Regions from separate parts of the Brevibacillus sp. FSL L8-0520 genome, predicted to be linked through region 2. Evidence: riboswitches for the same ligand, from Rfam matches in the RefSeq annotation. Region 2 holds a riboswitch; the other holds the start of a gene.
What was found. A riboswitch is a leader RNA that binds a small molecule or an ion and turns the genes downstream of it on or off. The one in region 2 is predicted to bind S-adenosylmethionine.
Positions count from the first base shown of each region.

Region 1: another riboswitch for S-adenosylmethionine. It lies ahead of metH (methionine synthase); the one in region 2 lies ahead of metK (methionine adenosyltransferase).

Region 1 covers NZ_CP150171.1:2,197,478-2,201,902, forward strand. Annotated here, with positions in the region: gene argS (arginine--tRNA ligase) at 1-198, opposite strand, end outside; T-box leader at 256-504, opposite strand; gene NSQ24_RS10920 (hypothetical protein) at 547-1,026, opposite strand; gene NSQ24_RS10925 (AraC family transcriptional regulator) at 1,123-1,983, opposite strand; gene NSQ24_RS10930 (YjcZ family sporulation protein) at 2,151-2,255, opposite strand; SAM riboswitch class I at 2,455-2,555, shown strand; gene metH (methionine synthase) at 2,657-4,425, shown strand, end outside.
Region 2 covers NZ_CP150171.1:4,864,486-4,868,910, forward strand. Annotated here, with positions in the region: gene NSQ24_RS23835 (polysaccharide deacetylase family protein) at 1-927, opposite strand, end outside; gene metK (methionine adenosyltransferase) at 1,113-2,318, opposite strand; SAM riboswitch class I at 2,457-2,557, opposite strand; gene NSQ24_RS23845 (hypothetical protein) at 2,611-3,084, opposite strand; gene NSQ24_RS23850 (S8 family serine peptidase) at 3,110-4,425, opposite strand, start outside.

The DNA.
Region 1 (4,425 bases), 2.7 Mb from region 2:
GGCAAGCTCGGCTGCAATCACAGGAGGCGCTTTGCGAAGTGCCTTTGCCAGTTGAAAGCAAGGGAAGGCGATATCGCCCATGGCCGGATTCGGAGGCGTCTCCAGCATGTTGCGCACTTGCTCGGCCCCCAGCGTATCTACGCCTTGCTTGGAAAGGGCTGCAGAAATCATCTCAGCCACTTGATGCTTGTAACTCATAGTGATGCAAACTCCCTTCATCATGAAAAATAAAAAAACCTCTGCGTCTCTGATTGATCAAGAGACGAGAGGTATTCTCCCGCGGTGCCACTCTTTTTGCCATGCAGCCTTTACATTTCGGGCAGCACAGCCGCTTTGTTCTGCGATAACGGGCAGACCCGGCTGCCTTACTTGCTCCAGAGATAAACCGGGCAATCAGACAGCATCTCCGAGGTGCGATTCCTGCCGCCATCCTGCACCGGGCTTACACCATCCCCGGCTCGCTTGGGCATTTTGACGGAGTACTTTCCTCATCATCGATCCTTTATGATTCATCCATTATAGCGAAAAGGATGCGGCTTTCGCAACTCAATCATCCGCTTTTTTTATGATCGCATCGAGATCGCGAAACAGGTCGCGGGTCAGCGATTCTTTGTCTTCGGCAGCATTCCATTGCTGCTTGAACTGCTGCAGCTTCTCGAGCAAAGCCAACTCCGCCTCCGCGTCCTTTTCCAGATCGTGATTTTCACTCGGGTCGAATGGCATCAGCCGCTCATCCGTGCCGCTGCGAAGATAGGCGGTTTTCCAGTTGTCCGGAAACTGATAAGCCTGCTCTCCGAACAGAATCGCGAGAACATCGTCCGATTCAAGCGGCAGGAAGTGGTCGAATTCGTCGCGCCTGCCCCCTTCGGACAGATTGATATGTGTAAAGGAATACCGGAGATAGTGTTGGCCATTTTCGCTGTCTTTCACGACAGAATATGTCTCGAAGTCGGTTTGTTCCAGTTCTTTTACCGTTTCGATACGCGATAGGAATTCGTGCTTGTCACAAGGGTGTAGTGGATCCAAAGCGTTTCGCTCCTTTGCTTGGCTTCGACCTCATCATAGCAAAAGGGGCATGGATTGACAATGAGCGGGGACAGCGGGCGGACTGGAGCTGGAACACTAGTCGATCGGTATGTAAATTTTTATTTTCATTTGATCCGGGTACACGGACTGGCGGACATCGGTTATTTCAAAATCAGGTCCTTCTCTTCGCTCGTAGTTGGAATTCGGAAGCCAGGTGCCGTAAATATAGGTTCTTGTATTTTGGACAGAGCCGATCACCCTGAATTCGGCGTATTTCCCTGCCGGAAGCAGACAGTGGACAAAGCCATCCTCCAGCTCGCCATCCAAGTTTTTTACCTCTTCGCCGACGATGAACGTAAAGTCGCCGTTATCCTGGAAATCGCACGAAATGCCGTATGCCATGTCAGGGGCGGCTTTGTTGGGAATCCGCATATAGTGTCCATTCCTTCCGAAATCGGCATAGAAGCGGGGAATGTCCTCAAAGTAGCGTTTGTTGTTCAGATTTGTCTTGTAGGCGTACCCGACGATGGCAATGCTGTTTAATTGCACAATGTTTGGTTTGTTCATGCTTATTTCTCCCTTTGCTCGTTTTTGATCATCCAAAAAATCCAGCTTCTTTTGCAGGAAAATAGGTATGTTCGCCTTTCGGAACTTGGCCGGGGTGATGCCGAAAGTAGCTTCAAAAGCACGGGTAAACGCCTCCTGGGAGCCGTACTGGCAGGCGATAGCCAGATCAAGGATGCTTGTTTGCGTCTGTTTCAACAAAACGGCGGCCTCGCTCAGCCTTCTTTTTCGTATGTACTCGTGAACCGAAAAACCGGAGATCGCTTGAAACAGCCGTTGAAAATGAAAGGCGGAAAAACAGGCTTCCGCGGCAATATCCGCGATATTCACCTCCTCTTGAAGATGCTTTTCGATAAATTCGATTGCGCATTGAATCCGCTCGTAGTGATCCATACCTGCCTCCATTTCCCAGATGTGCTACTCCTATTGTACAGCCGGGAAGACGATGTTTTTTGATAATCTGTGCCGATTTGGCAAGTGATTGCTTGATTTCTTCAAAGTGCACCTGTTGGACAAGAAAAAAGAAGCCTGGATTCCAGGCCCCTTTTTCAAGCAGCTGCTTAGCAGTCGTTATTGCACCCTACGATGACCAGCAGGATAAACAGAACGAGCACTAGGGCGAAGCTGTCACCGAAGATATTGTTTCCGCAGTAGGATGTACTCATGTCGTTTTCCTCCTTTCCGATATGCTTTAGTCTATACACGGGAGTCATGAAGAGTGTGGGCGATTGACTATATGGGGCAAATATGGGCGCCGGACTTGCGTGGATACGGACAATTTCTTCATTGACGCGGGGGAGGGGGGGTGTTAAGATACTTTCAAACCTTGCAATTACTGGAACGAATCGAATAAAAAAGCGACATCTCTTATCCAGAGAGGCAGAGGGACTGGCCCGATGAAGCCTCGGCAACCGGAATTTTCAGGTGCCAATTCCAGCAAAGCCGTGTGCTTTGAAAGATGAGAGGATGCGTCAGGCGTATCGTATTCGCGGACAAATCCTCTTCTGCACACAGAAGAGGTTTTTTGTTTATCTGAGATGATCTGCTTTGAGAAAAGGAGTCTGCCATGAAACCGAATTTTCGCGAACAGCTTTACCGAAAAATTCTGATACTGGACGGCGCGATGGGAACAATGCTGCAGCAAGCCAACCTGACTGCCGAGGACTTCGGCGGAGAGGAATACGACGGCTGTAACGAGCTGTTGAACCTGACCCGGCCGGACGTCATCCGCTCGATCCATGAAAAGTACCTGGAGGCGGGTGCCGATATTATCGAGACGAATACATTTGGCGCTACGTCCATCGTCCTGGCCGAGTATGACGTGGCGGAAAAGGACCTGGAGATCAACATCGCCGCTGCAAAAATCGCTCGCGAGGCCGCAGATGCCTATTCCACGCCTGAGTGGCCTCGCTTTGTGGCAGGGGCGATGGGCCCGACGACCAAGACGCTTTCTTTGACGGGCGGGGTCACCTTTGACGAGCTGGTCGAGTCGTATTACCGCCAGGCAAAAGGGCTTTTGATCGGGGGAGCGGATGTGCTGCTTCTGGAAACCTCGCAGGATACGCTGAACGTAAAAGCGGGCGGCATCGGCATACGCAAGGCTTTTGATGAGCTGGGGACGGAAGTGCCGGTCATGCTTTCGGGGACGATTGAGCCGATGGGCACGACGCTGGCGGGACAAAACATCGAAGCGTTCTACGTCTCGCTTGAGCACCTCAAGCCTGTCAGCATCGGGCTGAACTGTGCGACCGGTCCCGAGTTCATGCGCGACCATATCCGCACGCTATCCGGTCTTGCAGACTGTGCCGTGAGCTGTTATCCCAATGCCGGTCTCCCGGACGAGAACGGCCACTATCACGAAACTCCGCAAGGGCTGGCGGCAAAAGTCAAGGCATTTGCCGAGCAAGGATGGCTCAATGTGGCGGGCGGATGCTGCGGAACCACGCCCGACCACATCCGGGCGATGGCCGAAGCCTTGAAAGACTGCAAGCCGCGTGCCCGGCAAGAGCATGCAGTCAGCGCCGTGTCCGGGATCGATGTCGTCTACGTGGAACAGGACAACCGCCCGCTGCTGGTCGGGGAGCGCACGAACGTCATCGGGTCCAAGAAATTTCGCGATCTGATCGCAGCCGGACAATACGAGGAGGCTTCCGATATCGCAAGGGCACAGGTGAAGCGGGGGGCTCATGTCATCGATATTTGTCTGGCCGACCCGGACCGCGACGAGTACGGCGATATGGAAAAATTCCTTCAATATATTGTGAAAAAAGTAAAGGCGCCTCTCATGATCGATTCCACGGATGCGCGCGTTATGGAGCTGGGGTTGAAATATTCCCAAGGGAAAGCGATTCTCAACTCGATCAACCTCGAAGACGGGCTCGAACGGTTCGAGCAAGTCGTGCCCTTGATCCACAGATACGGGGCCGCAGTTGTCGTCGGAACTATCGACGAGACCGGCATGGCTGTCACCGCCGAGCGAAAGCTGGAAGTGGCAAAACGCTCCTATGACCTTTTGGTAAACCGGTTTGGCGTCAATCCGCGGGACATCATCTTCGACCCGCTCGTGTTTCCTGTCGGTACAGGAGACGAACAGTACATCGGCTCTGCCAAGGCGACAGTAGAAGGCATTCGCCTGATCAAAGAAGCGATGCCCGAGTGCAAGACCATTCTCGGCGTCAGCAACGTGTCGTTTGGTCTTCCGGCCGCAGGTCGGGAAGTGCTGAATGCCGTTTTCCTCTACCATACGACAGTCGCTGGTCTCGATTATGCCATCGTCAATACGGAGAAGCTGGAGCGCTATGCTTCCATCCCTGAAGAAGAGAGAAAGCTGGCTGA
Region 2 (4,425 bases):
TCTGGGGATGGAAAGCGGATTCACCTGGGCCGTTACCACACCTCGATTTGAATTGAAGACAAATCGGTAGCCCGCTTGCTTGGCTATGTCCAGTACGATGTCATTGCTGTATCCAAACGGCAAGGAAATAGCTTGCACCTGCTTGCCCACCAGATCGCTCAAGCCGACCCGCGACATCGTAAAATCTACGTAAAGGCGATTGCGGTATTCTTGTTCGTCTTCGAGCCGTTTGAGCTCCTCCATGTACACAGGTGCTGTCTCCGGTCCCAGATCTCCCCATTCGTTGCGGGCCCTCTCGTCGTGAAGACTGTATGTATGAGAAGCGATCTCCACCAACCCGGTCTGCAGCATTTCCTTCACTTGCGGACGGGATAGCGGCGTGGTCATTTTTTCTCTCTTTCGCTCCTCGGTATCCCGCAATCGTCCAAGTATGGCAAAGTTGACCGATGGGAACCGATACTGCTGCATTACGGGAAAAGCATGTGTGTAATAACTTTCATACCCATCATCAAATGTAAGCAAGACTGCATTCTCAGTGGGCAAAACTCCTGTCTCGACAAAACGCACAAATTCCGCCAGTGATATCGGATGAAAATTGTTCTCGAATAAAAACGTCATATGCTCTCTAAACTGCTCCGCCCCAATAACATAGCGCTGGTCAGAATCGTCGGTCACATGATGGTACGTCAATACGACTACCCGATCTCTATACCAGAGCTTGGAGGACGCTGCTTCTTCCCGGTTTTTTTCTGTCTGTGGTGCAGCCGATTGCTCCTCGCTTGTGCTTATAGACGTAGTGACATGGGGGAAAGGTTGCACTTTTGGAGCCTCCTCTTTAAAAAAAGAGGCAGTATCGGGCAGTCCGGCAGTCACAACGAGCCCTAGCGCAATGAAAAATACGAGAAAGAAGGGCCACCTCTTCGGCACAAAAAACTCCCTCCTTTATGCCTATATAGGAATTTCGACATATACGAACGGATTCCTTTATGAACTGAATTCCAGCAGTTTGCCGCAAGTCTTAAGGCCTAGTCTTCTTAAAAATATAGAGGAAATCCGTTTTCAATGACAGAAAAAGAGCCTAGTGTGTATCACTAGGCTCTCGCGCTTGGTCTTTACTTGGACAGCCCTGCTGCATCCTGCTTGAGCGCTTCTGCCTTATCTGTGCGCTCCCACGGCACATTCAGATCGTTGCGGCCAAAATGGCCGTATGCCGCGGTCTGCTTGTAGATAGGACGACGCAGGTCAAGCTGCTTGATGATACCTGCAGGACGAAGATCAAAATGCTTGCGGATTAGTGTTACCAATTGGTCCTCGGCAATCTTGCCGGTCCCAAATGTATCTACGCTGATGGACACTGGCTGTGCGACACCAATTGCATAGGCCACTTGTACTTCGCATTTTTCAGCCAAGCCGGCAGCGACGATGTTCTTCGCTACATAGCGGGCTGCATATGCGCCGGAGCGGTCCACTTTTGTCGGGTCTTTTCCGGAGAAAGCACCACCGCCGTGACGAGCGTATCCGCCATAGGTGTCGACGATAATTTTGCGGCCTGTCAAACCGGCATCCCCTTGTGGTCCGCCAATAACAAAACGGCCAGTCGGGTTGATGAAGTATTTGGTCTCGGCATCCAGAAGCTCTGTTGGCACGACAGGCTTGATCACGTGCTCCATCAGGTCGTTCTTGATTTGTTCCAGAGTGGTTTCCGGAGCGTGCTGGGTAGAAATAACAATCGTATCAATACGAACCGGCTTATCGCCGTCGTATTCTACAGTCACCTGTGTTTTACCGTCTGGGCGCAGGTAGCTCAAAGTGCCGTTTTTACGCACTTCGGTCAGACGGCGAGCCAACTGGTGAGCCATGCTGATCGGCAAAGGCATCAGTTCAGGAGTCTCGTTGCAGGCGAAACCAAACATCAGACCTTGGTCGCCGGCACCAATCGCTTCAATCTCAGCATCAGTCATTTTCCCTTCGCGGGCTTCCAGCGCCTGGTCTACACCGAGGGCGATATCGGCAGACTGCTCGCCGATAGCGGTCAGAACGCCGCAAGTGTCGGCATCGAAACCAAACTTGGCGCGATCGTATCCGATTTCACGGATGGTGTCACGGACGAGCTTTTGAATATCCACGTACGTGTTCGTGGTGATTTCCCCTGCCACGAGTACCAGACCAGTGGTAACGGAAGTTTCGCATGCTACGCGAGCATTTGGATCCTTGGACAAAATGGCGTCCAGGATAGAGTCGGAAATTTGGTCACAAATCTTATCCGGATGACCTTCGGTGACGGATTCAGAAGTAAACAGACGACGACCTTTTTGCAAAGACATGTGTACTACCTCCTTTGACCTCATACAAATAGTGTGGTAGCCGAAACAGGTTCTTATTAGACGAAGGCACAAGCAAAAAAAAACCTTTTCCTGTTTTAGAGGAAAAGGTGCTTGGTGTTTGCGTTCCCTACCCTCTTATCGGCCAGAACAGGTATCCGTTCTGCTGGTTAGCACCGCTCGAGTCGGTTGCCGGGCTTCATGGGGCCAGTCCCTCCGCCTGCTCTGGATAAGAGTATCCATTACGGATAATAGAATAATCGTTTTTATAGCCGGTGTCAATAAGCGCTTAGCGCAATTCGTATTTGCCGCGAACCATAATGTGCGCGACACCATTGTAGTTTGCATTCAAGCGCAATCCGCGATTGTCCGAACGGGCGATCAAGAGCAGATGATTGGCAGCCACCTGAGCTCCCGCTCGCAGGTCCTTGCCCTCGGTAATATCTGTCAAGCCATCGCCTTTATCGCCGGCTACTGCTTGTACTTTTCCCGTACGGACGATAAATTCCGTACCCTCAAAACCGTACAGCGTCTGCCCCGGGTGCAGCTCAACCACTGTCAACCCCGTCGAGACGGATGCACCGCCTGTGCCTGCGCCTCCGCCAAGAGCTTTTTGAATTTGCTGATCCACATAGCTTTTGGTGACGACCGGATCATCCGCTGAGCCCGGGACACCGGAAACGCCGTCTGCCATCGCCTGCGAAGCAAAGACCCCCATCCCGACAATTGCTATGGCGAGGATTCCCTTGGTTGCTTTTTTCATTTATGTTCTCTCCTTTTCCATAGAGTTACAAACTGTAAGCCTTCGCCAGCAGGACGACCACCTCTGCACGTGTAGCTCTTCCCTGCGGCTTGAACGTCCGTCCGTAACCGCTTATCCACTTTTTCGCCGTCAGCGCCTCAATGGCGGGAGACGCCCAGTGACTTGTCGGCACGTCGGTAAACGATGACCTGCTGCGATTATAGAGCACGAGATTATTTGCTCTGGCTACCATCAGTGCCATTTCTGCCCGTGTGATCGATTGATCCGGCAGCATGGTGCTGTTTGGATAGCCGCTGATGATGCCGAGCTGGTGGGCAGTCAGCAGATTGCCATAGGCCCAGTGATTTTTAGAAAGATCCTTGAACGGATTTCTGCCTGTATACGTAACGATATTCATCCCTTTGGCCCGCATGGACTGGATCAGCATCGTCGCAAACTGGCCTCGAGTCACCGACTGGTCAGGCTTGAAGGTCGAATCATCAAAGCCTTTGACGACTCCCTTCGTGCTGAGTCTGGCGATCTCGTTGCGGGCCCAGTGCGTGGAAATATCACGATAACCCGCGATCAAAGGCTGCTTGGTCAAAGTCAGCCGGTACGAATCGTATTTAAACGGCAATGTGGTTGTCAGACGGATATAATACTTGCCCGGCTTCAGCTTCATGCCAAGCACCTCTTTGCCCAGATCGGACAGCTGCGCTACGTCGTTCGTGGCAAAGAGCGAGTAGTTCAATGTATCCGAACCGTACAGCTCCAGCCGCATCCCTGTCGATACGGGAACGAACGGAGCGCGTATGCTGACGTAGGATTCGGAATCGACCGTAAATTGGAACCAGTCCTGATCGGTATGAGTAGGCAAGGTTCCTGTCATCAGCGTTCCGTTGGCCAAAGGTGACGCCTGGCGATATGTATCGTTGGGCTCATTGGTATCCTTCCGAATCGGCGTATAGGACACGTCCAGCTTGTACTCGCCGTTCACCTGATTTCGCCAGTACTCGGTCAGCCTGATGTAGTATTTGCCCGGCGATACTTCCTTTTGGGCGCGCTCGGTCGGGTCATTCCGGTCGCCTTTGTCAAATTCTTCAAAGGCTTGTCCCTCTTTGCCGATCTTCATGTTCAGGTCGATCCGCTTGGTATCGGCAGTGACTGTTACGTTTAGCCGGCCGTATTCGCGGACATAGTAAGAAAACCAGTCCTCGTCGCCCTCTTCATGGAAGTTCCCGATTACGGAAATTTGGTTGCCTACCAGCGGGCGGGCCGTATCCATTGTATTGTTGCGCTCATACTTGTCCGGATTGATCGTAAACCGGCTGGTCAACAGATAGGTAAAGCCCTTCACACCGA